Linked DNA regions of Cohaesibacter sp. ES.047. The protein of the gene in region 1 interacts with the protein of each later gene in a pairwise test. Links are inferred from orthologs where the notes say so. Each region holds a gene or a part of one and is shown on either strand. Other genes may lie near its edges.

Region 1 (9,529 bases):
TGATGGTAATGAGAATCTGACGCGCGGCACGTGTCTCATCAAGGCTGAATTTCTCGGGATAGCGATCATACCAGTCACGGGCTTCCTCGATCGTCGCTGGAGCTGCTTCGGCTGCGACTTTCTCCAACACGGCATCGACCTGTAATTCACGACGCAAGGCATCGCGCAGGATCTCCTCGGTTAGGGCGTTGCGCCGAAGATCCTCGCTGAACTCGTCCTTGTCACCGTAACGAGCGCGCACATTCTCCACGGCCCGATCCAGCATCGGGTCGGGAATATGGATGTCTCGGGCTTCCGGGCTTTTCAGGACCATCGCCTCGATGGTCAAAGAGCGTCTGGCATTTTCCTCGGCAATCGCCTTTTCGGTTCCGGCCAGTTCGTCATAGCGACACTCGAAATGAGAGAGGGCGGCGCGCATAAGATGATGCGCCAACAGTCCGGCATCATTCATGCTTCCAGTACCCCCTCGCCGCCGGTGCCTTGTGCATCGCTATCGTCAGGCGACAGGGCGCTCTCGGGCACCATCAATGTGCGGCCCGGAAAGCGCACGTGATAGGCGACACTGCCAAGCGCTTCAACGACATCATCGTCCCGAATAACCTTGATGATTTCGCCCTGATCCCCGACACGCGCAACGACTTCACCCTGAATGCCCAGAGGAATGCGCGCGACAACCTTTTCGCTGAATTCAAAACGGCTTGGCGTCCAAGGTGCATCCACGGGGATCAGTTCCTTGTCGCGACACCCGACGATCCGATCCTCATCGGTAAAGTGGATCGTGTAGATCACCTGATCCTGCAAAAAGGTTCCGATGTCGCGCACAACGCCCGTCGAGCCGCGCCGGATCAGGAGCGTTCCGGTTTTGGCTCCGGGATAGGTGCCATCATTGCGCACATTGCGCGTCACACGGACCACGTCACCATATTCAAATCGTTCTGGGGGCTGGCTTTCGATCATCGGTTCAACTATTTCAACAAATCTTCAAGGGGTACAAAGGCGGGTTTGGCGGGCTGGAAGACTTTAAACACCTTCTCCGTGAGGGCATCGGATTCGACAAAATCCTGATAGGCCTGTTTGAGATTGCGGGTGTAGTAATCCCACCAGGACTCGGCGTTGACCGGCCCTTCGTGATCGATAGTGAGATAGTCATGAAACCGCTGCAGGATGTGCAGGCGATTGACCATGACGACATGAGGATCAAAGTCGATGTCGAAATAGTCCAGAAATTCCTCTGCGCTGCTCAGATCGTCGATTTCGGATTCCAGCTCTTCATTTCTCATCGTATGTCTCCTTCAAGATCCAACAACCTCTCGCGGGTCAGGGCGAGCAATGGTTTGCAATTCAGCCGGTTGGCATGGTCGAGTTCGATCAGTTTCTCAAGGGGGCCGAGCGCCTCTTCAAAGCGACCAAGGCGCATCAGCAGATAGGCCCGGCCCTTGAGCGCCCAGAGATAGAAGCGCAGCATTGGCATTGCCTCACCGCTTGTCCGGTTCACATCATCCACGGTCAACAGACGCCAGTCGGCGGCGACGTTGAGCCGCTTGCCTGCTTCCCTCATGGCAAGATCTGCGATAACCAGAGCCTCTTCGAAGGCTTGCAGAAAATAGTGATGGCGGTAGAGCGCCACGATGACATTGAGGTCTTGGGGTGCCAATCTTTGGGCATCTCCCAGCGCCGCGACGCGATCCGATGCAGTTGCAGCGTTGCTCGCCTTGTCCAGCAGGGCGGCGACAATCGGTTCGGGAGCCTCATCGAAATAGAGCGCACCGCTTTCGAAATCGAGCAGATCCCGCGCAGTTTGTGCGGATGGGGCTGTCTCAAGCATTGGCGGCCTCCCGCAAGAGGTCTGCGTCCGGCTCGCAGACATCGGCTGCATCGCAAACGTCGCAATCGTCATCTTTCTCTTCGTTGAGCGCAGCTTCGAGGGTTTCAACCCGCTTGATCAGGCAAGCGATGGCGTCAGAAACCGGGTCGGGGATAAGGTGATGGTTGAGATCGATGCCGTGGGGATCGAGATAAGACACCTTGTCCTTGCGGCGCACGATGCTGCCCGGCACACCGACGACGGTGGCACCCGAAGGAACATTACCGACGACAACCGAATTTGCACCGACCTTCGCATTGCAGCCGATGCGCACCGCGCCGAGTATCTTAGCACCGGCGCCGACAATCACATTGTCGTCCAGCGTCGGATGCCGTTTTCCCTTGTTCCAGGTCGTCCCCCCCAGAGTGACCCCGTGATAGAGGGTCACCCCGTCACCGACTTCGGCTGTTTCGCCGATCACGACACCGGCCCCATGATCGATGAAAAGGCGTTTGCCGATGGTCGCGCCAGGATGAATGTCAACGTTGGTGAGAAAGCGCGCGAACCATGACAAGAACCGCGCGCCGTAACGCCAATTGGCGTGCCAGAGCCGGTTGGCGATACGATACCAGATCAAGGCATGGACACCGGGATAGATCGTGGCAATCTCGAAGAAGGATCGCGCGGCCGGATCCCGCTCGAACACGCATTGGATGTCCTGACGAATGGCGATGATCAGACTCACGCCCCCCCCTCCTCTAGGGCCAGCTCGGCGCTGCCCTCCTCTGTAAGGCATTCGTCAAGATTGCGATGAAGGGCGATGAGATCGTCGAGGTCCGGAGCCCTCTTGTAGGCTTCGGCAAAGCGCCGCACGTGAGGGATCAGGTCCATGGCCTCGGCCAGCGTGAGCGCGATGCCGAGTTGGCCATAGACATGCTGAACTGCCTTGGTCCCGGAATGCTTGCCTAGAACGAGTTCATGCTTGCGGCCGAACCACTCCGGATCGACACCTTGATAGTTCAGTTTGTCTTTTATCAGGCCATCAATGTGAATTCCGCTTTCGTGCGTGAAGACACTCGAACCGACAAGGCTTTTCTGCAAGGGCACGGGACGACCAGATGCTTTGGCAACCATTCCGGAAAGGGCGTTGAGGCTACGCTGATCAACACCGGTTTCAAACCCATAGAGATTGCGCCCGGCAGTAACGAACTCCTCTAGGGAGGCATTGCCCGCCCGCTCGCCAAGCCCATTGACCGTGGTGTTCACATGGGTCGCGCCACCGAGCGCTGCGGCGAGACTGTTGGCTGTCGCGAGGCCGTAGTCATCGTGGGCATGCATCTCAAGCTCAAGGCCGGAATTGGCACCAAGGGTGCGGAATATCTCAATTGTTGCGAAAGGCTCAAGGATGCCGACTGTATCAGCGAAACGGAAGCGCTTGGCCCCTGCCCGTTCAGCAGCCTCGAGAACCTCAAGCACGAAATCGAGATCGGCCCGGGAGGAATCCTCCCCGCCTACCAGCACTTCAAAGCCTTCGTCGAGCGCTTTGGGAACCATATAGGCGATCTGTTTGAGGACATAGGCCCGATCGCGCCCCAGCTTTGAGCTGATCTGCTGGTCTGACATGGGCATCGACAGATCGATCATGTCGACGCCCAGATTACAGGCGGCGGCAAGATCCCCTTCGCTCATGCGGCACCAGACGATTGTCCGGGCCTTCAGGTTCATCGATGTGATCGCGCGGATCGTATCTCGCTCATCCTCGCCCATTGCCGGAATGCCGATTTCAAGCTCGGGTACACCGGAGGCAACAAGTTCACGAGCAATTTCGCATTTCTCGCGCCGCTTGAACGCCACGCCAGCCGTCTGTTCACCATCACGCAAGGTCGTGTCGTCAATAATGATGGGGCGATTAACAAGCATGGCACGCTCCTTTCGAGCAATCGGTTTTCTAGCCATCAGACGTAGACTGGCCATCAGGCGTAGGCAGGCCATCAAGCGTAGGCAGGATTAAAAGCCTGTTCGGGATTGGTGACAGGGCCGTTTTCACTCCAATAGGGAGAAAGCTTGCGCAACTGGGCGATGATCGGCGGCACGGCTTCGATGACGGTCTCGATTTCACTCATGGTGTTGTAGCGCGATAGCGAGAAGCGGATGGAGCCGTGCGCGGCGGTGTAGGGAATATCCATCGCGCGCATAACATGGGAAGGTTCGAGCGATCCCGATGTGCACGCCGAGCCGGAAGACGCTGCAATCCCCAGCTTGTTGAGCAGCATCAGGATTGCTTCCCCTTCAATGAATTCAAAGGCGATGTTGCAGGTGTTGGGAAGGCGATTGTCGGCATCCCCCGTCACGAAGCAATGGGAGACGGCCTCAAGAATGCCCTCTTCAAGACGGTCGCGCATGGCGCGGACGCGTGTCTGTTCCTCGTCCATATAGAGCTGGGAGAGTTCGGCAGCCTTGCCAAGAGCAACAATACTCGGGGCGGCTTCAGTCCCCGCGCGACGCCCCCGCTCCTGATGGCCTCCCCTGAGGAGCGGACGAAAGCGGGTTCCGCGGCGCAAATACAACACACCGATGCCTTTGGGCGCATGCAGCTTGTGGCCAGACAAGGATAGCATGTCGATGGGCGTTTTCTTCAGGTCAATAGGGATTTTGCCCACTGCCTGCACGGCATCGGTGTGAAACATGACACCGGCATCATAGGCCATCTGGGCCATCTTCTCGATTGGGAAGAGCGTGCCGGTTTCGTTGTTGGCCCACATGATGGAGACAATCGCCACCTTGTCAGACAACAATTTTTTGAATTCGCCAAGATTGAGACGACCCTTCATGTCCACCTTGAGATAGTGAACGATGTAGCCGTCTTTCTCGAGGCTTTCGCAGAGCGCCAGCACGGCCGGGTGCTCCACATTGGTCGTGATGATTTCGCGGCGGGCCGGTTGCGCCTTCAACGCCGAGAGAATTGCGGTGCTGTCGGACTCGGTGCCGCAGGAGGTGAAGATGATTTCACTGTCGTGGGCCGCGCCGATCAGGCTTTGCACCTGCGAGCGGGCGGTTTTCAGCGCGCGGCCAACCTTGTTGCCAAACTGGTGCATGCTGGAAGGGTTACCGAACTGCTCGGTGAAATAGGGCAGCATGGCGTCAACGACGGCCGGATCGACCTGAGTGGTGGCGTTGTTATCAAGATAGATGCCTTGCATGGTGATCCCTCCCTTACGCTTTCAACAGTTCGCTAACGGGCATGATTTTGCCCGATGCCGCAGGCATAGATGCAGCGGACTCCGCGGCAGCTTTCCTTGCAGCGACCTTCTTCATCTGGCTGGCCGGGAGGACACGAACGAACTCGCCCAGTTCCTCAACCAGTTTTTCCTGAATGCCGTTGAGCGTCACCGAGGCGAGCTGACAACCGACACAGGCACCCTTCATGTTGACGAAGATCTTTTCGTCCATGACCTCGACCAGCTCCACGTCGCCATTGTCGGCCTGCAGCATTGGGCGCATGCTGTCGATCACCTCATCGATCTTCTTGATGCGCTGAACTCCGGTCATGCCGGATACCAGCGCCTCTGGAGTTGCGGCGACAATGGGTTTGGCTGCATTCTCGGGATTGAAGCTTTCGCCCTGTTCGGCCATCACGCGGGTCAGGATGTCCTCAATGCCCTCATGGCAGGAGGCGCAGCCCCCGCCGGCCTTGGTGTAATGGGCAACTTCCTCGACTGTGCTGAGGCCATTGGCACGGACGGTTTCCTCGATCAGCACTTCATCAACGGCGAAGCATTTACAGATCAACGCCCCTTCCTCATGATCGTCTTTCCATTCCTCGCCATGGTAGTTGGCGACAGCGGCCTGAAGCGCTTCGCGGCCCATGACCGAGCAATGCATCTTCTCCGGCGGCAGACCATCGAGATAGTCGGCGATGTCCTGATTGGATACCGATAGCGCCTGATCAACCGTCATGCCCTTGATAATTTCGGTGAGCGCAGATGACGAGGCAATCGCCGAACCGCAGCCAAAGGTCTGAAAGCCTGCGTCCTCGATAACGCCGGTGGCTTGGTTGACCCGTAGTGTCAGCCGCAACGCATCACCGCAAGACAGGGAGCCCACATCGCCGGTCGCATTGGCCCCGTCCACGGCGCCTGCGTTGCGCGGATTGTAGAAATGTTCCTTGACGGTCTCCGAATAGTCCCACATGTCTCTCTTTGTCCTCGGTTCGGCGTTATCTTGTTTGGTCTTGGCTTGGATCCAGTCAGGGATGAAATCAGGCAGCAAAGCTCTTGCCACAGGAGCATTTGGACGCGGCGTTCGGATTGGCGAAGGTGAAGCCGGAGCCTTCGAGACTTTCAGCAAAATCGATCACCGTACCGATGAGCATTTCTGCGTTGTCCGGAACGATAAAGAGCTTGATGGAACCGCTCTCCACGAGATGATCCCCTTCTTCGGGACCAGTCACCAGATCGAGACGATATTGCAATCCGGCGCACCCGCCATTGACTGCGGCGATGCGCAATCCAGCCAGCGGCTTGTCCGAATTGTCCATCAACCGTTGAAGAACTTCCTGAGCATTCTGTGTCACTGTCAGCATCATTCTCACCCTTGCAAACTGTCCAAACTGTTGGTTGATCAGAAATTTGCAAGAGCCGTGCCAGCCCGCAACGTTCCTTCTATTCCATTGAATTAAATAATCTAATTTTCATTTCGCCACTTTCAGGCGATCTGATTTCTTTGTCGTAAAGCCGACATTGTCACACCCAAACCTCCCCTTGAGATCGGATAGCAAGGCTTACAAATGCCAACAAAAAAGCCGCCTCAAAAGGCGGCTTTCTTTTGCTTCGATTGGGCTGCTCAAGACCAGATGTCTTCCGGCACCTTGAGGCGCTCGACCGGCTCGCCCCCGATCAGATGCTCGTTGAAGATTGCTTCAATGGCTTCCTGGGTCTTGATGCTTTGATATTTGACGCCTTCGGGATAAACCAGAACGCTGGGACCGGCCTTGCACGGTCCACCCTGACAGGAGGTGCCGGTAACCTGCACCTTGCCGCCCAGATCGCGCTTGATCACTTCGGTGTTGAACTTGGTATAGATGTCCTGAGCCTTGTCTTCCGAACAACTGCCGAACGGATGTCCATCGGGGTGTTGCTGGATGCAGACGAACACATGCTTTTCGGGTTTGCCAGCCATGAAGGCCTCCTTATGCGAAATGGGGGATGATTGTCAGGCCGCATCTGCGGTCATGTGCGAGAAGCAACCCTTGGGGCAGATCTTGGAGCAGGCTTCGCATCCGATACAATCATCGCGGTTCTTGAGCGACATCACCATGCTGGTGTCATCGGAAAAGCCGTCATCATCGTCGTCGTCATCGCCAAATGGATCATCATCTTCGAATTCGTCATCACTGTCGTCATCGAGATTGAGGCTTTCGCGCTCGACCAGTTCGAAGACATCCCGCGAGCAGACCCGGAAACAGCGGCCACAGCCGATGCATTTCTTGGCATCGAGCGTCTCCACGAACTGGGGCGTCCATTCCGCTCCACCAAGGGTCAATCCAACCACTTCAGCCATCTTATGCTCCCTTCGCTTCTGCCTGTTTGAGTGCGCTCTCCGCATCGGCCCATGCCTTGCAGGCGGCATAGGTGTCTTCTGCGATCGACGGAAGATCCTCATAGGCGGCCGGGAGGCGATCCTCCACGAGATCATGCAACTCCATCGCCTTTTCCGAGGCGATGCGCTTGGCTTTTCTGGCGGCTTTGGTGAGCGCCTTCAGATCTGCTTCATCCATAGCTTTGGTCCTTTGGGTTTGGCTTTGTTACAGCTTGGCGACGTCGCGGTGGGCCTCGACAAGGGCGGCGGCCTTGTCGATGATTTTGCCCGCCTCGTCCTGCATGAGATCAAGCGATTTGAAGCCGAAGCGATGCACGTCTCTGAGGTTCCTGTCGACGACGATCAGCTTGCCGACCGCGATGAGAGCGCGGCCGAAGCCTTCGTGACTGATGTTGATGATCGGCACCGCCATCAGGCCGGTCTTGCCCTCGATTGAGACGGCCAAGGCGTTGTACCAGGCCTTAACGCGAGCGATGACCTCTTCGTCGGGATCGCCGATAATGGGCACCTGACGCTTTCTTTCCTTGGTCATGACAAAAGGATCAATGATTTCATTCTCGCCCGCGTTGTCCCACACGCCATAAGCATCGATGGCACGCATCTGGCGGATGATTTCGCCGACAATCGGGTGTTTCAATGCGGGGTCATCCTTGGTGACAACCAGCTCGTCTTCCAGATCAAGTATCATGTCTCACTCACTCCAACCTTCCATTTCCATATCGTCGAACCGCGCCGGGTCGTTGCGGGCGTCATTCACGGCATTAAGCGCCCGCAGGATCCAGAAGGACGGATCGCCCCTGAGTTCATCCTGAAGCAGCGCCAGTTGGGCCTTGATCGGTGTGCCGTCAGCCACCTTGACCGGCTGAACCCTGATCTGCTTGAGCTGGGCAATGGCCGAGGCACCAACCGCTCGGCAATAGACGGCTGCACAATCTTCCAATGCCTTGAGGCGAACATCGAGCTTGTCCTCAGTGCCGTCCATTTGTGCCTCTTCAAACCCGACCGTCTGGTGGAAGTGGGCCTCGTCCCGTGTCACCAGATAGACCGAAAGAAACTCGCAGGTGCCGAAATGCTGATCGACATGCTTCTGATCGGTTGTTGCGAAGGCAACCTTGAGCGCCCGACCCGAGAAGTCGTCCTCAATGGTGCTGTCGTGCAAGGTCAACGTGCGAGCGATCTGGCCCATGGGTTTCACCTTCCATGTCTTGAATTTGCGAGTAGATGGATCTGTAGGGCTCAACGGCATCGTGATCGGCCTCGACAAGCAGATTGGCGAGTTCGAACAGGGTCTGGCGGCTACCGCGATAGCCAATCCAGACGCGCGCTGCGGCCCCGAACCGGTCGAACTGCGGGAAGCCTGCCCTGAGCAGCGGCAGGCCGAGCCGCTTTGCACTGGCCGCGCAATGGGCATTGCCGATGACTATTTCGGCCCCTTCTTCCCTTGCGAATTTTTCCAGTTCTTCAAGATCGCCTATTTTGACAGCCTTTGCTGGCAAAGAAGCAAGGCTGGACGCATTGGATGGCGCGATGGCCGTCGTCATCTCCGCCCCCATGCCTGCGAGCAAATCCCCGAAGGCTGACAACAAGTCGGGGTCACCGGCCACAGCAGTGCGGGTCATGCCAATGTGAAAATGGGTATCGAGCATGGCGTCCTGCAATTGCTTGCGCTGGCGTTCGATGCGCGCAGGCACCGGCTGGCCGGAAAGCGTGTGTAGCAGATGGATGAACTGGTCGACCCTGTCAAGGCCGAACAAATGGCCGAATTGATGGCTTGGTACGCCAGTGCGCTCGGTCAGGAGATCAGCCGCTGCACACATGCTGCTGCCGATGACGAGCGTGGCGCACGCTTTGTAGAGGATCTCGAAGTCACCGACACAGGTGCCGCCGGTGGTCAGAGGATTGTAGTCCCGCTCATTGAGATGTCCGTCAAGGCTGGTTGAAAGATCGGGAATGACGAGCGGGATCAACCCGAAGGCCTCGACCAGCTCCTTCAGCTCTTCAATGTCGCCGGGCGTCATCGTTGCATTGACGAGAATATTGACCTGCCGATTGGAGGCCACACCGCCCTTTTCCTCGGCCTCGGGGACGAGCCGATTGATCATTTCGCAGACTGCCTTGGCAAAACCG
Region 2 (9,647 bases), 2.3 Mb from region 1 along the record:
GATGAACACCATAAAGGCACCAAGGCCGATCACGAGCGTGGCTGCAATTGTTGCTGTGCGCAAGGCCCGCAGGGATAGGGGGGGAGTTGCCATGGGTCAGGCCCTCTTGCGAGTTGAGATCATGCGTTCGATGAGGGTGGAAGGCGCGAGATCAGGCTGGATCTCGGCTCAACCGGCGGCTGCCAAGACGGAGCCAGCGGAGGAGCAGAAGCCGTTTGGGTGCACGGGATTGTTCTCTGGTTTGTCCGGGGAGCCGTTCCAACGTCTGGGTGGGCATGGAGATCGGTGCTTTGGGCAGGGCGCAGGGGCCGGATGTGAGGTCTTGGAAGGTCATCAGTCTCTCCTCTTCTCGGGTGCTTGACTTTGGGGAACTGGGGGGATCTGGAAACACCAACATTACTTGTTGATCCACTGGTAGATCCAGGTTTCAGACAACCGGCGGCCAAAGCCGGCGAGATGAGCATTCATCTCGACAATGGCCTCCGGTTCGGCACTAACATCAAGGACGAGGCGCCAGACACCCTCGTCGGGGATCGGGATAAGCGTCTGGGAGATGATCTTGCCATTCTCAACATGGGCTTTGGCCTTGAGACCGTCCTCGAGCGCCGAGGTTGGCAGGCCTGCGGCTATGCCGTCCTTGAAGTCGATAACGAATTTGCGCGAGCCGTCTTCGTTGGAAACGCCCGAGACGCCGCCGCTGCCTGCTCTTGTTTCATGAACATAAGCCAGATCACCATCGGCTTCGGGCGGTAGATCGCCCCAGTGCAGGCGGTAGGTGAATTCGAACGTCTGTCCGGCCTTGCCGCCATTCTCGGGCAGCCAGAAGGCGACGATATTGTCATTCACCTCCAAGTCGGTGGGGATTTCCACAAGGCGAACCTTCCCCTTGCCCCAATCGCCGACTGGTTCGACCTTGAGGGACGGCCGCCGTTCATAATGAGCCATAGTGTCCTGATAATTCTCAAAGTCGCGGTCGCGCTGATAGAGGCCAAAATCTTCAAGTGAGTTGACCTCAAAGTAGCTCGAGGCGAGATGGGGCGGGTTCGACAGAGGACGCCAGATGTGTTCACCCTCGCGGGTTTTGATGACAAGGCCTTCACTGTCATGAACCTGTGGGCGGAAGTCATCGAACTTGTCGCGATTGCGCTCGGCAAACAGGAACATGGAAGTCAGGGGCGCAATACCCAGTTGGGGGATGTCGGCGCGCAGGAAGAGCCGCGCTGTGGTTTCCATCACGGTATTTTCACCCGGCTTGACGACGAAGCGATAGGCTCCCGTCAGGGATTCGCTTTCAAGTGCCGCATAGACGGTGACCGTCTCGGCTCCCGCTGTTGGCTTTTCAACGTAGAAACGAGTAAAGACCGGGAATTCTTCCGGCTCGGAGCCGCCGGTGTTGATCGCAAGACCGCGGGCGGACAGACCATAGATGGAGCCACGACCAAGGGCGCGGAAGTAGGAGGCTCCCTGAAAGGCCAGAAGTTCGTCGAAGATGTCCGGGCGGTTGAGCGGATAGTGCAGGCGGAACCCGGCTATGCCGGGCAACTGCTCATGGGCAGGTACCAACTCTCGGGCCTCACGCTCATAAATGAAATCATCGGTGTTGAACATGACCGGCGTCGCTTCGCCATCCGAGACTTCGTAGAGCGTCACCGGAGATCGGAAAAGCCAGCCCATGTGGAAGGCATGCAGGCGAAAGCTGTTGTTCTTGATATGTGAGAAGAGCGCCTTTTCGGAGTTGTACCTGATCAGCTTGTAGGCGTCATAGGTCAGGTCTCCGAGATAGCCGCCAACCTTTTCTAGGGGGCTGTAGTCCTGGCCGGCCTTGAGGCGCATGTCTTCGGTCAGTTTGTCAAAACTGAAGGGCTGACCTGACATGGCGGCGGCTTTTTCCTCGGCGTGGAGGGCGCTGGAGGCAAATAGCGGCGTGATCGCAGTGGCGGCACTTGCTGCCATAAAAAACCGACGTGATATGTGCATTTCGAAAGTGGTTCCCAATTCCAATACAGATCGATTTACAACAAATGCATCCGGGGGCAGAAAGTTCCAACGGTACGGTTACTACAGAGGCCTGCGTGTCAGGGTTATGTAGAATTGCGCATATCGGTCCAGTTGCCCGGAGGCTTGCGTTTTTCGAACGAATTTAGTGACTTATACTTTTCGCCAGCAGTGTGGGGTAAAATTTGAGACGAAAAATGGCAAGGGGAGAAAGAGCGTGTATCAAGCGAACCGGAGGGGAACAACGGGTCGAAAAAAAGTCCGATAAGTGTTGGAGTCTCAAGCTTCTTGAGACGATCAGGACTGTGTAAACAATCGCCCTCAATTGATGGCAACCGTGCTCCGGATCAGAAGGGGCGCGGTTTCGGTGGCAGAACCGTGGCGGAAATGTGGTCGTCAGCTGGCTAGAGCAGGTCTCTTGCAGCCTTTAACAGCATGATAAGCGCAAGCGCGGTGAGGACGATCCTGAAAATCTTGCGGAACAGGCTTTCATCCATGTGACGCAAGGCTCTCGCGCCGGTCAGGGTTCCGACATAGCCTGACATGATCATGCAGATCATCAGGGCAATCCATGAATGATAGGCGAAGCCGACCAGACCGAACGCCAGAATCTTGAAGCCATGCTGGATCGACATCGCGGTCGCGTGAGTGGCCACGACGGTTTGTCGGTCGGACGACTGACCACTGACGACGGCGGCAATCAGCGGGCCTGTTGCACCAAGGAACATCGCACCGAAGGCTGTAACGCCTCCCATGAGAGCCACCATGATGGGGCCGCCCTTCAGGCGCTTCGGCTTGGGTCCCCAGATGATGTAGAGCAGGAACAGCGCAAGGCAGATCTTGAGGAAGACATCGGGCAGGGAGATGACGACCTGGGAGCCGATCGCAATGCCAATGATCGTGCCAATCACGAAGGTGACCAGAAAGGACCAGAGGATATGCGCCCGCAGATGATGGGCGCGCCCGACGTTGGACCCCAACTGGATCACTCCGTGAACCGGAATGAGCGTGGCCACCGGAACGAAAGATGACATCAGGGCCAGCAGGGCAACGCCGCCGCCAATGCCGAACGCTGCGGTGAAGGCCGAAGTGCAGTAGCTGGCGACAATCAACCCGATGATGACGGTGTCAGAAAGGCCCGTTCCGGAAAAGAGAGGAAGAGTTTCGAGCAACGGAACACCTCGGTCTTGCCGGGGCCATCCTTAAAGCTGATCAGACAGATGAAGTCGGTCAGGCTGGCAGGGCGGCCTCGACGGTTTTAATCCAGTAGGAAGCCCCGATGGGGATGACCTCGTCATTGAAGTCATAATCGGGGTGGTGGAGGGGAGCGCTGTGGCCGTTGCCGACAAAGATGAAGGCACCGGGGCAGGCTTCAAGCATGAAGGAGAAGTCCTCCGCACCCATGGAAGGGACAAAGGTGTCATCGACCCTGTCATCTCCCACGATGGAGCGGGCGATTGCGGCTGCGCGTTCTGTCGGTTCATCGTGATTGACGGTGACCGGATAGTCGCGCTTGTAGTGCAGGGTGGCGTGTGCGCCATAGACCGCTGCGGTGCCTTCCACGACTTCCTTGAGGCGACGTTCGGCCATATCGCGGACATCGGGATCAAGGGTGCGCACGGTTCCCTCGATCATGCCGGTCTGGGGAAGCACATTGTCGGTGAAGCCGGCCTTGACGTGACACAGGGAGACGACGAGCGCCTGTTGCGGATCGGTGTTGCGGCTGACAAGGGTCTGCACGGCCTGAATGATGGCCGCCATGACGACCACCGTGTCGACACCCTGATGGGGTTTGGCTGCATGGCCACCCTTGCCCTCGACGTCGATCAAGATGCGATCGGCGGATGCCATGAGCGCGCCCTTGCAGATGGCAAAGGTGCCAAGGTCGAGTTCGGGCCAGTTGTGCATGCCATAGACCTCATCAATGCCCCAGCGGCTGATGAGGCCGTCATTGATCATTTCGCGCGCTCCGCCGCCGCCTTCCTCCGCGGGTTGGAAGATCAACACGACCTTGCCGTCGAAGTTGCGGCTTTCCTGCAAATATTTTGCGGCGGCGAGCAGCATGGTGGTATGGCCATCATGACCACAGGCGTGCATGACACCCGCGACCGTGGAGGCATAGGGTTTGCCCGATGTTTCCTGTAATGGCAGGGCGTCCATATCGGCGCGCAGGCCCACCGTCTTGCCCGATTTGTTGGTTTTGCCCTCGATCACCGCCACGATGCCGCTTTTTCCCACCCCGGTGGTGATGTCGTCGATACCGTAGCTCTTGAGTTCCTTCACGATGCGCTGGACGGTCAGGGGCACATCGAACATGAGCTCTGGCTGTTGATGAAGGTCCCGTCGAACCTTGGTCATCTCGTCGTGAAAGTCGGCGATGCGATTGACAATCGGCATGAAGTCGGCCTGTTGCTGCTAGAGGAACGGGGTAGGGGGCGGTCGTTGGATCTGGTGACAATCGACCTGCCCTTGGAGTTTGGCTGCAGCTTAATTTGCCGTTCGCACGTCGGCAAGACCAATTGTTGTGCGGTGTCGTCCCTGTCCAGATGGCGGTTGCAATAATTTGATTGCTCACCGCATGGCCTTCAGGCTTGTCCATGTCCGGCGCATCAGGTAGAGAGGTTGGGTTCCTTTAACCAGTTATTGTCCAGAGGCGGGTCCTCCATGTTTGCCATGTCTTTCCTGAAAGAGTGCCGTTTCATGCTCAAGACGAGCGCGGTCCGACTTGGAATGCTAGCGGTTTTTCTCGCGGTGATGGCATCCGGTGAGGCGCTGGCTGCCCAGAAGGCTGCAAAGCCGACACAGGATTTGACCCTGTTGCCTCGCCCGCTCCTTTTGATGGATGTGAACACGGGCAAGGTGCTGTTTCACCAGAAGGGAAATCAGAAATGGTATCCCGCGTCCCTGACCAAGCTGATGACTGCCTATGTCACCTTTCGCGCCATCGAGGCCGGTGAGATTTCCGAAGACAGCATCGTGACGGTCTCTGCCCATGCGCTCGCCTATCCGCCGTCGAAAATGGGGTTCAAGGTGGGGACGCAATTGACGGTCGGCAATGCCTTGAAAATGGTGCTGGTGAAATCGGCCAACGATATCGCAGCAGCGCTCGGTGAGCGGGTTGCCGGTTCGGAGCCAGAGTTTGCGCGCAGAATGAACAGGGAAGCGGCGCGGCTGGGCATGCGGGCATCCCACTTTATCAATGCCAACGGGCTTTATATGTCCGGTCAGACGACTTCAGCGCGGGACATGGCGGTGCTGACACGCCATATTCTGTTGGAATATCCGCAACATCGGTCTCTGTTTCGCATTCCGGCCATTCGGCATGGCAAGCGCGTGCTCAAATCCTACAACAGCCTGCTCGAGACCTATCGTGGGGCCAATGGCATGAAGACCGGATTTGTTTGCGCATCAGGCTACAATATCGTTGCGGCCGCCGAACGGGGCGGGCGGCAGCTGGTTGCCGTGGTGCTCGGTGCTCCGAACTCGCAGTGGCGGGCGGAGACAGCCGCCTTCCTGCTCACACAAGGGTTCACCCGTACTGACATGGCATCCGGGCGGGGCGTGCCTGTGACCAACACGGCGGCCTTTGGCCCGATCAGCCGAGCGGACGATCTGCGCAGCGAGATCTGCCCCAACGGTCAGCCGAAATGGGTGGGCAAGATCAATTTCACCAAAAGCTATCTGTCGCCGCGATTCAAGTTGATGGATCCTGTGCAGGTGCGTGCGGGCATTCCGAAACGAAAGATCAAATTGCCGGTGCAATTGGTTTCGCTGCCGATCTCTGCTCCGGTCGAGAAAAGCGGGTTCATTGCCAAGTCGAAAAAGGGCAAGGTCATCTCGCTTTCCCGCTTGCCGCGTCCCAAGCCGTGAGCGATTGCTGTGCGATTGGGCCGGCCGTTTGAGCTAGCCTTTTTCGATGATGAAATGCACCTTTTCGCCCGTGGTCTCCTGCGATAGCAGGCGGTGGCCCTTTTCAGCGCAAAAGTGAGGCAGGTCGAGCGTCGCCAAGGGGTCCGTGGTGACGACGGTGATCTGGTCTCCTGTTTCAAGCCCGGTCAGTGCCTTTTGGGTCCGCAAGACGGGCAAGGGGCATTTGAGGCCGGAGAGATCGAGTTCCTGCATGATGGGGCGTCCGCTTGGTAAACATGACAGATCGTGGTGTCTGATAGCCCTGTTTAGCGGCTCCACTTTTCTTCTTCAACGGGATATGTGAGGATGCACCAAAGCGTGCGATGATCCAGCCCATTTGAACAAGGAGTTTTGTGTGACTGAAGCGAATGATGTTCTTGATTTCTGGTTTTCCGCGGACCCGGAAATGTGGTTTACCAAAGATCCGGCTTTTGACGAGCAGATCAGTGACCGGTTCGGTTCTGTGATGGATGCGGCCAGAGCCGGTCAGTTGGCCCATTGGGAGGCCAGCGCGCAAGGGCTGCTCGCTCTGATCATCGTGCTTGATCAGTTCTCTCGCAATGTATTTCGCAATTCGGCTCTTGCCTTCACATCGGACGACGAGGCCTTGAGGCTCTCGCACAAGCTTGTGAAGCATCCGGACTGGGATGCGTTGTCGGTTCATCAGAAGCAGTTCGCTGTCATGCCCATGATGCATGCCGAGGATCTCGGCGAGCAGGAGAATTGTCTGAAATGGATGAAGCGGCTCGAGCTGGAGGAAAGCGTGCGCTACGCCCAGATCCATCTTGATATCATTGAGCGCTTCGGACGCTTTCCCCATCGCAATCATGTGCTGGGGCGCCGGACCACACCCGAGGAACAGGCTTTTCTCGATGAGGGCGGGTTCGCGGGCTGAAGGCCCTTGAGGCGAAAAGCCTGTGTGCAGATTGGTCGCTGTGGGGATTTTTGCAATCATGGTTACCAACCTGTAGACGGTTGTTCACGCGACCGGTGTTTTGTCTAGGATTGACAGAAAAGAGCCAATTTTAATTACTTTTCGGCGTCAATGGCCGCTGGAGGCAAGTCTTGTGCGGCTTGACGGGGTGGCTCATGCTGCCCTGTTGGCGGGCTGATGTTAACCAACACCATAGCTAGTTGCTCGTTGATCCATAAAAACGCGTATATTGGTCCTCAAGGTCATCACGGTCTTTCAACCTCTTGGTGGCCATGATGTCGCAGTTGTGATGCTTCAAACGCGTGGATGCAATGCTCTTACGGTCGGACATATCTCTGACAGGCAGTGACCTGCAAAGCACAAGCATAGTGGATCAGTTCGATAATCCATTCATGCATGAAGCATTCGTGCGTGCGAGTGAAGGTCGGCTCCGTCCGGGGCCGCTCCATGCCATCAGTGAGCAGGGCTACGACTTTGCCTGGGACGTGAAACGCTTGCTTCCCTCTCTCGGGGCCAAGATTGCGACCTTTCTGGCGCACGGAACAGCACCTCTGGGGGCTGGTTTCTCATCCCACACCCTAGCCGCTGGCGACTGGACGCGAACGGAAGCGGCGTTTTGCAATGCTCTTGATCGCATGGCTGATGCCTCCGGCGCTGATGTCATCGTCTGGCCCTATTTCCCGCTGGAGGCGCAAGAGCGTGGCTGGCTTTCCAGTTGGCTCAGTGACCGGCTGGACCGGGATATTTCACGTCTGTTGCTATCGTCTCACGAGCATCAGCGGGCTTTTCTGGATGCCCAGATCAATCCGGACGAGCCTGACGGTGAATATGCGGGACTGTCGCTCAGCCGCAACAAGCGTAAGACGACAGGACGACAGTTGCGCCGGCTTTCCGAGCTTGGACAGGTGCACTTCCGCTCGACTCGCGGCGATCTTGATCTGACCGAAGCCATGGATGTGTTTCTGCGGACCGAAGCCTCTGGCTGGAAAGCCAAGAGCGGAACCGCTCTGGCGGTTGATCATGGATCGCGGACCTTTGTGGAGAGCTTCATGCCCGCCATGATCCGTGACGGCCTTGGTCAGATCGATCTGATGATGCTTGATGACAAGTGCATCGCCGGGCTGATATCGCTTCGTGCTGGTCGGGGTCTTTTTACCTGGAAAACCGGCATGGACGAGGTCTACAAGCGGTTCTCTCCGGGGGTGCATGTGTTGATGCATGTCAGTCAGGAAGCGCTGCGGGATGACACCATCGATTATGTCGACAGCCTAGCCGATGCCGGCCATCCGGTGGCCGAGCATATCTGGTCGGGTCGGCGCAGTTTTGGCCGGCTTTACGTGCCACTGAACAGCCACGGCATCGCGGCGGCTCAAAGCCTGCGTGCCTCTATCCTGCTGAAGGATAAAGCGCGTTACTGGGCGAAAAAGGTGTTGGGCCGAGGCTGATCGGTTGAGACCGCCTGAGATATGGGCGGCTCGTCGGGCTTGGCCAGGATAAGTGTCCAGAACACCTTGTATTTCACATTTTCCCGATAACTTGTCGCGATACCCATCTCGGTCACGCCCTTCTTGAGCATGTTGAGATTATGCCGCCGGGAATCCCGCCAGCCGGAAAAGGCTTCCGCAAGGCTCCAGTAGCCAGCGCCGATATTCTCGGTGGCCAGAACGGGATCATAGCCTGCGCGACCAAGACGTTTTATCAAAGTCTGGTTCTTGCTCAATGCATGATCGACGCGCCCGCTGCTGGCCATGGCGTCCGACTGTTCCTGTGCGGCCGCGGCCAGCCTTGGGCTCAGGGTCAGTGTGCCAAGACCATTGCGCTTGCGATAGGCGTTGACGAGTTCGAGCGCGGCCTGCGGATCAACCTTGGCGTTGTCCTTGTTGAGGCGCTCGTACATGGCCGGTGTCTGCAAATCCGGCCCGCTGGTGCAGGCGGTGAGCAGCGCACCGACAAGGCCAGCAAGCACGAGAGTTTTTGTCAGTGACTTAAGCATTTTGACCGGGTCCTTCATCCACGCCTTGTGATGCGCCGGGCAGGTCGACTTCGTCCTGTCGCGGGGCGGCTGGTTCGCGGGTTTCCTGCGCTTCATCGGGAGACAAGGCAAGTTGTTTGTCGAGGTTCGGTGAGGAGACCGAACGGATATGCACATCTCTCTGCGGGTAGGGAATCTCGATCCCTGCTTCCTTGAGAGCCTTGAAAATCTCAAAGCGCAATTCGCTTGATGTGACGAGGGATGTCAGCACATCGTGGACATAGCAGCGGACATCGAAATCGAGTGAGGAGTCGCCGAAGTTGAGGAAGTATACATCCGGTTCGGGGTAGCTGGCCACAAGAGGAGACTCGTTCGCCACGCGCTTGAGGATTTCCCGCACCTGTTCCGGGTCCGCGTCATAGGATACCCCGACCGGCACGACGATGCGCCCCATGGCCCCGTTGTGCATCCAGTTCATCACCCGGTTCGAGATCAGTTCGGAGTTGGGCAGGATGACCGTGGCCCGGTCGAAGGTCTCGATCTTGGTTGCGCGCACCGAGATCTTCTGAACAAAGCCCTGATGCTCGCCAACAACTACCCAGTCGCCGGTTTTGATCGGTCGCTCAACCAGAAGGATGAGGCCGGAGACGAAGTTGTTGACGATGCTCTGCAAGCCAAAACCGATACCAACCGAGAGCGCACCAGCGACAAGGGCGATATTGGAGAGATCCAGTCCCATATAGGAAAAGGCCAGCATGGCAGCGACAATGAAGCCGATATAGCCGACGCTTGTCTGTATCGAGTTCTTGAGGCCCGTATCGAGATTGGTCGCGGGCA

The links.
Region 2: the proteins of nifS (region 1) and CPH65_RS05120 interact in binary tests that used the Escherichia coli proteins (3 or more experiments, as listed by UniProt). The link is inferred for Cohaesibacter sp. ES.047 from one-to-one orthologs.

What each region holds. Positions count from the first base shown.
Region 1 is NZ_LT907844.1:3,486,206-3,495,734, reverse strand. Bases 2,901-5,728 are described here. They hold nifS (cysteine desulfurase NifS), read right to left. Parts: upstream 5,005-5,728; coding sequence 3,796-5,004; downstream 2,901-3,795. Other genes in these bases: nifU (Fe-S cluster assembly protein NifU), read right to left, coding at 5,018-5,728; nifV (homocitrate synthase), read right to left, coding at 2,901-3,724. Outside these bases: nitrogen fixation protein NifM, read right to left, coding at 1-451; CPH65_RS15955 (nitrogen fixation protein NifZ), read right to left, coding at 448-957; nitrogenase-stabilizing/protective protein NifW, read right to left, coding at 966-1,280; CPH65_RS15945 (hypothetical protein), read right to left, coding at 1,277-1,825; cysE (serine O-acetyltransferase), read right to left, coding at 1,818-2,600; more of nifV, read right to left, coding at 2,546-2,900; more of nifU, read right to left, coding at 5,729-5,995; CPH65_RS15920 (iron-sulfur cluster assembly accessory protein), read right to left, coding at 6,063-6,386; CPH65_RS15915 (ferredoxin), read right to left, coding at 6,647-6,982; fdxB (ferredoxin III, nif-specific), read right to left, coding at 7,016-7,363; CPH65_RS15905 (CCE_0567 family metalloprotein), read right to left, coding at 7,365-7,580; CPH65_RS15900 (NifX-associated nitrogen fixation protein), read right to left, coding at 7,608-8,090; CPH65_RS15895 (NifB/NifX family molybdenum-iron cluster-binding protein), read right to left, coding at 8,094-8,588; nitrogenase iron-molybdenum cofactor biosynthesis protein NifN, read right to left, coding at 8,542-9,529. UniProt on the Escherichia coli protein: Master enzyme that delivers sulfur to a number of partners involved in Fe-S cluster assembly, tRNA modification or cofactor biosynthesis. Catalyzes the removal of elemental sulfur from cysteine to produce alanine.
Region 2 is NZ_LT907844.1:1,149,280-1,158,926, forward strand. The notes cover bases 4,509-7,454. They hold CPH65_RS05120 (sulfurtransferase TusA family protein), read right to left. Parts: upstream 6,118-7,454; coding sequence 5,899-6,117; downstream 4,509-5,898. Other genes in these bases: CPH65_RS05115 (D-alanyl-D-alanine carboxypeptidase family protein), read left to right, coding at 4,696-5,865; CPH65_RS05125 (DUF924 family protein), read left to right, coding at 6,260-6,799; CPH65_RS05130 (GNAT family N-acetyltransferase), read left to right, coding at 7,231-7,454. Outside these bases: glucans biosynthesis glucosyltransferase MdoH, read right to left, coding at 1-93; CPH65_RS23745 (hypothetical protein), read right to left, coding at 152-334; CPH65_RS05100 (glucan biosynthesis protein), read right to left, coding at 397-1,953; CPH65_RS05105 (sulfite exporter TauE/SafE family protein), read right to left, coding at 2,400-3,167; CPH65_RS05110 (M20 aminoacylase family protein), read right to left, coding at 3,226-4,392; more of CPH65_RS05130, read left to right, coding at 7,455-8,283; CPH65_RS05135 (CAP domain-containing protein), read right to left, coding at 8,250-8,831; CPH65_RS05140 (DUF3772 domain-containing protein), read right to left, coding at 8,824-9,647. UniProt on the Escherichia coli protein: Sulfur carrier protein involved in sulfur trafficking in the cell. Part of a sulfur-relay system required for 2-thiolation during synthesis of 2-thiouridine of the modified wobble base 5-methylaminomethyl-2-thiouridine (mnm(5)s(2)U) in tRNA.